Regions from separate parts of the Bradyrhizobium quebecense genome, predicted to be linked through region 1. Evidence: riboswitches for the same ligand, from Rfam matches in the RefSeq annotation. Region 1 holds a riboswitch; the other holds the start of a gene.
What was found. Region 1 has a riboswitch for S-adenosylmethionine ahead of metX (homoserine O-acetyltransferase MetX). Riboswitches for the same ligand answer to the same signal wherever they lie in the genome.
Positions count from the first base shown of each region.

Region 2: linked by a shared signal. The riboswitch ahead of HU230_RS29795 (O-succinylhomoserine sulfhydrylase) and the one ahead of metX (homoserine O-acetyltransferase MetX) in region 1 are both predicted to bind S-adenosylmethionine.

Region 1 is NZ_CP088022.1:8,043,640-8,047,295, forward strand. Features, by position in the region: gene HU230_RS38315 (chorismate mutase) at 18-881, opposite strand; SAM riboswitch at 1,068-1,147, shown strand; gene metX (homoserine O-acetyltransferase MetX) at 1,232-2,437, shown strand; gene metW (methionine biosynthesis protein MetW) at 2,434-3,099, shown strand; gene HU230_RS38330 (alpha/beta fold hydrolase) at 3,193-3,656, opposite strand, start outside.
Region 2 is NZ_CP088022.1:6,171,080-6,174,735, forward strand. Features, by position in the region: gene HU230_RS29785 (hypothetical protein) at 1-838, opposite strand, end outside; gene HU230_RS29790 (2'-deoxycytidine 5'-triphosphate deaminase) at 1,029-2,087, opposite strand; SAM riboswitch at 2,269-2,348, shown strand; gene HU230_RS29795 (O-succinylhomoserine sulfhydrylase) at 2,424-3,632, shown strand.

The sequences.
Region 1 (3,656 bases):
GGCGGCCGGCTCTTACTTCAGGTCCTGGCCGATCCGTTAGAGGGCACCGTATAGCGCGTTGCGTGGCTGCCGACGAGGGCCGAAGAGCGCACCGAGGCGCCGGCCTCGATCAAGGCGAGCTTGATCTTCTCGAAACCCTTGTTAGTCAGGTCTTGCCCGGTGACCGACACCAGCAGGGCCGCGCCGTCGAACGCGGTGTCGGGGACCGCGACGATCTCGGCGAGCGGCGCCAGGGCGCGGGCGACATCGGCGTTCCAGCCGGAGACGCGCACGCTCCAGGTCTGCACTTCCGTGACCATGGCGTCGTCGGCGACCCGCGAGATCACGAACACCGGCAACGCGGCGGGATGGTCGGCGCGTTCGAGGAACGGCAGCCGTGCGATGATCTTCGGCGCGCCATCGGCTTCGAGCGCATTCCACCACGGCGTGCGGCTCGCGATCGCGGAGACCAGCGCGAGGTCGCCCTTCGACTTCGCCGCCGCCTCGACCGCGGCCTGGGCGCTGAAATGCGACACGTAAGGCACCACGAAGCCGAAGTGAAACCGCGCCGAGTCGCGCATGGCGGACTCACCCACGGAAACATCGGCATGCACGGCGAACGGCGCCTGCACATAGGTGAAGGTCGAGATGATGACGCGCCAGATGCTCTCGATGGTGTCGAGCGGCAGGATGCCGCGATGGCGCTGCACCAGTTCGCGCATCATGCTGGCCTCGCGCGCCGGGCGGAACGCCGAGCCGACCTCCTGGGTCTTCTTGACCTGGATCAGGCGGTCGATGATGTCGCCGCGCGCCATCAGCAGGCGGTGAACCTGCTCGTCGATCGCGTCGATCTCCTTGCGCAGCTCCTGCAGCGAGGGCGGCGACGGGGGTGGGTTGGACATGCTCTCAAACCTTGTCGTCCGGGCGGCCCGATGCCGTGCCAGACAGGGTCCCTGATTAGGAAAGACGGCCAGCGAAAGCAAAGAGAAACGTCGCAGGCGTGCCTTGCGCATTCGGTTAACCATTGGCGCCCGGCAAGGGGAGGTTCGCGGGCCGCCTTGACGACGGGGGGCCTGGGGACTAGGTTCGCTGCACTCCGTGGTCATTTGAGCCGGCCGGCTTGCAGCCACGTTAAACAACTCGCTAAACAGGCCGGGGACAGATCAGCTCCCGGCCGAACCTTGTTCAGGCCGGGTTTTTTATGGCCTGATTTTCTGTTCGAGCCCTCCCACGCGAGGGCAGGGTCGCCTAGATGAGCAACGTGCGTCCGATACCGAGCCCGCAAACCCCGAGCGATGATCGCGCCCATGAGGCCGATCACCCGTCGTCATTGGTGGCGAAGTTCGGCATGGATCAGCCGCTGAAGCTCGATTGCGGCGTCGATCTTGCGCCGTTCCAGATCGCCTATCAGACCTATGGCCAGCTCAATGCTGACAGGTCCAACACGATCCTGATCTGCCACGCGCTGACCGGCGATCAGCACGTCAACAACACCCATCCCGTCACCGGCAAGCCCGGCTGGTGGGACACCATGGTCGGCGCCGGCAAGCCGATCGATCCCGAACAATACTTCATCATCTGCTCCAACGTGATCGGCGGCTGCATGGGCTCGACTGGCCCTGCGTCGCTGAACCCTGCGACCGGCAAGGTGTGGGGGCTCGATTTCCCGATCATCACGATCCCCGACATGGTGCGCGCGCAGGCGATGCTGATCGATCGCCTCGGCATTGCGACGCTGTTCTGCGTGGTCGGCGGCTCGATGGGCGGCATGCAGGTGCTGCAATGGACCGCGGCCTATCCCGAGCGCGTGTTCTCGACGCTCGCGATCGCCTGCTCGACGCGGCACTCGGCGCAGAACATCGCGTTCCACGAGCTCGGCCGCCAGGCCGTGATGGCCGATCCGGACTGGCGCGGCGGCCGCTATGTCGACGAGGACACGCATCCGCATCGTGGACTGGCGGTGGCGCGGATGGCGGCGCACATCACCTATCTCTCGGACGCCGCGCTGCACCGCAAGTTCGGGCGACGGATGCAGGACCGCGAGCTGCCGACCTTCTCGTTCGATGCGGATTTCCAGGTCGAGAGCTATCTGCGCTACCAGGGCTCGTCCTTTGTCGAGCGCTTCGACGCCAACAGCTATCTGTATCTCACGCGCGCGATGGACTATTTCGACATTGCCGCCGACCACAATGGCGTGCTTGCGAAAGCGTTCACCGGCATCAAGACGCGGTTCTGCGTGGTGTCGTTCACCAGCGACTGGCTGTTTCCGACCTCGGAATCGCGCGCGCTGGTGCATGCGCTGAACGCGTCGAGCGCACGGGTGTCGTTCGCCGAGATCGAGACCGATCGCGGCCATGACGCGTTCCTGCTCGACGTGCCCGAATTCCTGGAGATCTCCCGCGCCTTCCTGCAGGCCGCCGGCAAGGCGCGCGGACTGAAGGACGAGGGCCAGTCATGAGCATGCAGCAAACCTTGCCCTTGCCGGGCGTCGCGCCGGAGCGGACCGGCGGCTATCGCACCGATCATCTGCTGGTCGCCGACATGGTGCGGCCGGGCTCGCGCGTGCTCGACGTCGGCTGCGGCGACGGCGAGCTGCTGCAATTGCTGGAGAGCCGCGGCATCGACGGCCGCGGCATCGAGCTGTCGCGCGAGGGCGTCAATGGCTGCGTCGCCAAGGGTCTCGCGGTGGTGCAGGGTGACGCCGACACCGACCTCGTCAACTATCCCGATGACGCCTTCGACTACGTGATCCTGTCGCAGACCTTGCAGGCGACGCGGCAGCCGAAGGTGGTGCTGGAGAACTTGCTGCGGATCGGCCATCGCGCGATCGTCTCGTTCCCGAATTTCGGGTTCTGGAAGATGCGGCTGCAGCTCCTGATCGGCGGCCACATGCCGCGGACCGAGAATCTGCCGGCGAGCTGGTACGACACCGCCAACATCCATTTCTGCACCATCAAGGATTTCGTGCAGCTCTGCGAGGAGATCAACGTCAAGATGGAGCGCGCGGTGGCGCTCGATCTCTACGGCCGCCCGGTGCCGCTCAACCTGCCCTGGTGGGTGTGGAACATGTTCGGCGAACAGGGCGTATTCCTGCTCAGCCGGGGTGGGAAGGCGAAATAGCTGCCGTCATTGCGAGGAGCAATAGCGACGGAGCAATCCATGCTTTCGCGCATGCGGGAAGATGGATTGCTTCGCTTCGCTCGCAATGACGATTTACACCGGCGCGGCCACCAGCGACCTCGGATCGCGCACCGGCCAGCGGCCGGCCTCGACCAGTACGATGAAGCGCTCGACCATCTCGTTGAACAGCGCCGGCTCCTCGAGGTTGAGCACATGGCCCGACTTCGGAAAGAAGGAGAGGCCGGCGGCCGGCAGATGCTGCTTCAGGAACGTGCTGGGCGCGATGCAATTGTCGTCCTCGTCGCCGCACAGGATCAGCGCCGGCGTCGGCACGCGTCTGATGGCGTCGGTCATGGTGTAGATCGAGGGCCGGCCGCCCTGGAAGCTCCGCATCGTGTTGGCCGAGCCCTTGGCGTCGTGGCGGGCGAGCGCGGCGTAGAAATCGGCGTGGCCGCGCGGATCCTTCACCAGGAACGGGATCCGGCTCGGCGCCTCGCGCGTCACCTTGGCGACCTCGACCGAGCCGATGGTCTCGTACTGCTCGGCATTGGCGCGGC
Region 2 (3,656 bases), 1.9 Mb from region 1:
CATCCTGCGACTCGAAGAGCACGCGCAGGAATGCGGCAAATTCCGCGGCGCGGCCACGACGGCCACCGAGCGCCTGCGCGACCTCGTCGTAATACTGCATGCCAATCAGCTTGCCGGTGAGATGCAGCAGATAGCTCGCATCCTCGGGGCCGAACACCTGCACGATGACAGGCGCGGCCGTCTTCACATATTCCATCGCGTAGTTGCGATAGGCCTTTTCCAGCCGCGGTTTCGGCCAGCTGTCGACCGGCAATGCCGGCGCGGTTCTGGAATCGAACAGCGGCGCCTCGAGGTGGCGCGCGAACACCAGGCGCTGGTCGAGTTCGAGCGGATGATCGTATTCAAAGTAATAGCCCTCGAGTCCGTCCTGGCCGTCGACGCTCTGCTTGGTGCAGACGAAGCTGAGCCTGAGATCGCCAAGCGCGACACCGTTGTTGGCGTGCCAGCCGCGCAGCATCGCGCGCGAGACCTCGCCGGGCACGCCGCAGATCGCCGTGCCCTTCCAGATCCAGCGCGGCGGCGGATAGCGGATCCAGGCCTTGCGGTCGGACTCGTACATGTATTCGACATGCACGCCGCCGATCCAGTTGGAGAGATAGTGATATTGCGCGGCCGCGACCGCCGGCGGCAGACCGTCGAGGCCGAGCTTCTTCAAGCCGGGCAGGAAGCGCTCCTGCTGCTGGCGGCGAAATACGCGGAAGACGAATTCGGCGGCGTCGGCGGTGCCGCGGCGCGTGACCACGGTGAGGATCAGCCCGGTGAAGAAGGCGTGATAGAGATCGGCGACGCTGCGCCACTTCCGCCACTGCGCTTCGCGCGCGTCCTGCTCCTGAGTCATGCTTGCTCCCGATCTCTTGTTTTGCCGGAGTTTGTCATCGCGATAGATGCGACGCAACCAGACACATATTCGCTGTCATCGCCCGACTCGATCGGGCGATCCAGTATTCCAGAGACGGACGTTGTCTATTGAGAAGCCGCGGCGTACTGGATTCCCCGCTTTCGCGGGGAATGACAGCGGAGAAATTCCGCTACACGCGAAAATGCTTGGAGAGCTTCAGGCCCTGCGCCTGGTAGTTCGAGCCGATGCGCTGGCCGTAGAGCGCGTCGGGGCGCTCGAGCATGCGTTCATAGACGAGCCGGCCGACGATCTGGCCATGCTCGAGAATGAACGGCACCTCGCGCGAGCGCACTTCGAGCACGGCGCGTGCGCCCTTGCCGCCGGCGCCGGCATAGCCGAAGCCGGGATCGAAGAAGCCGGCATAGTGGACGCGGAATTCGCCGACCAGCGGATCGAACGGCACCATCTCTGCGGCGTAGTCCGGCGGCACCTGCACGGCCTCTTTCGACGCCAGGATGTAGAACTCGCCAGGATCGAGGATGAGGCTGCCATCGGGCCGCGCCTTGATCGGCTCCCAGAATTCTTCGACCGAATAGCCGCCGCGGCGATCGACATCGACCACGCCAGCGTGACGCTTGGCGCGATAGCCGACGAAGCCGCCCGAGTTCTCGCCGGACAGATCGACCGAGAGCGCGACGCCATGGGTGAGATCGGCATTGTCGGCATCGACCAGCCGCTCGGCGGCATGCAGCGCGTCGAGCTCGTCGGCGGTCAAGGTCGCCTCGCCGATCCGGAAACGGACCTGGCTGAGCCGCGAGCCCTCGCGCAGCAGCACGGGAAACGTTTTCGGGCTGATCTCGGCATAGAGCGGACCGTGATAGCCGGCGCCGATCATGTCGAAGCGGCGGGTGCCGTCGGCGATCACGCGGGTGAAGACGTCGAGCCGTCCGGTCGAGCTCTTCGGGTTGGCCGCGGCCACGATCTCCGGCGGCAGCGCCAGGCTTTCCAGCAGCGGGACGATGTAGACGCAATTGGTCTCCAGCACCGCGCCGTCGGAGAGATCAATCTCGTGCAGCTTCAGCTGGTCGATCCGCTCCGCGACCGTGGCATCGGGCCCGGGCAGGAAGCTGGCGCGGACGCGGTAGGCGATGTCGCCGAGGCGGAGATCGAGGCTCGCCGGCTGGATCTGGCTCTCGACGAAGTCGTAGGCGGGCAGAATGAGGCCGGCCTCCGCCATCTCCGCGATCATGCGGTCGGGCAGAATTCCGTTGGATTCGTCTTCCAGCGTGAACGACACGTCGCGGTCCCTCGGCGATCCCTCGAGATGGCCCAAAATCATACTCTGAGCGGCCACCAAGCCCCAAATTATGGGCTTTTACGGGTTATCCGATGACCGTCTTGACGGAAAGGGCGCGAGGGAATATCAGCTCCACTTATCCCGTGGTGATTTGAGCCGGCCGGCTTGCAGCCACGTTAAATAAGTCGCTAAACAGGCCGGGGACAGTGTGATCCCGGCTTGTGGAGGTAGCTCCAGGCCGGTTTTTTGTGGCCATTTTCGCCAGGAAATGGCCACTTCGGAGGTCACATGTCTGAATCCAAGTCTTCTGAATCCAAGTCTACTGCCCATCTTCGTCCCGAAACCCGCCTCGTCCATGGCGGCACGCTCCGCTCGCAATTCGGGGAGACGTCGGAGGGACTGTTTCTCACCCAGGGCTACGTCTACGACACCGCCGAGCAATGCGAGGCGCGCTTCAAGGGCCAGGATCCCGGCTTCATCTATTCGCGCTATTCCAATCCGACCATTGCGATGTTCGAGCGCCGCATGATCGAGCTCGAGGGCGCGGAAGCCGCGCGCTCGACCGCGACCGGCATGGCCGCGGTAACGACCGCGATCCTCGCACCGCTGAAGGCCGGCGATCACGTGGTGGCGTCGAAGGCCCTGTTCGGCTCCTGCCTCTACGTGGTGCAGGACCTGTTGCCGCGCTACGGCATCGAGACGACGCTGGTCGACGGCCTCGATCTCGACCAGTGGCAGCGCGCATTGCGGCCCAACACCAAGACTTTCTTCCTGGAGAGCCCGACCAATCCGACGCTCGACGTGCTCGACATCGGAGCGATCGCGGAGATCGCGCATAGCGGCGGCGCCCGGCTGATCGTCGACAATGTGTTCGCGACGCCGATCTGGCAGAGCCCGCTGTCGCTCGGCGCCGACGTCGTGGTCTATTCCGCGACCAAGCATATCGACGGCCAGGGCCGCTGCCTCGGCGGCGTCATCCTGTCGTCGGAAGCCTTCATCGCCGAGCACATCCATAATTTCATGCGCCAGACCGGTCCGTCGCTGTCGCCGTTCAACGCCTGGGTGCTGTTGAAGGGTCTCGAAACGCTCGGCATCCGGGTCCGCGCGCAGACCGAAAACGCGGCGAAGATCGCCGAGGCGCTGGCGAAGCATCCGAAGATCACGCGGCTGGTCTATCCCGGCCGCCCCGATCATCCGCAGGCCGAAACGGTGAAGAAGCAGATGGGCGCCGGTTCGACGCTGGTCGGCTTCGAGGTCAAGGACGGCAAGGCCGGCGCCTTCCGCTGCCTCAACGCGCTGAAGATCTCGCGCATCTCCAACAATCTCGGCGATGCCAAGAGCCTGGTCACGCATCCCGCGACCACGACGCATCAGCGCCTGGCGCCGGAGGCTCGCGCCGAGCTCGGCATCAGCGAAGGTTTTATTCGCTTCTCGGCCGGGCTCGAGCACCCCGACGATTTGATCGAGGATTTCGAGCGCGCGCTGGAGCAGGTTTGAGGCAGAGTTAGAACGCATCATGGC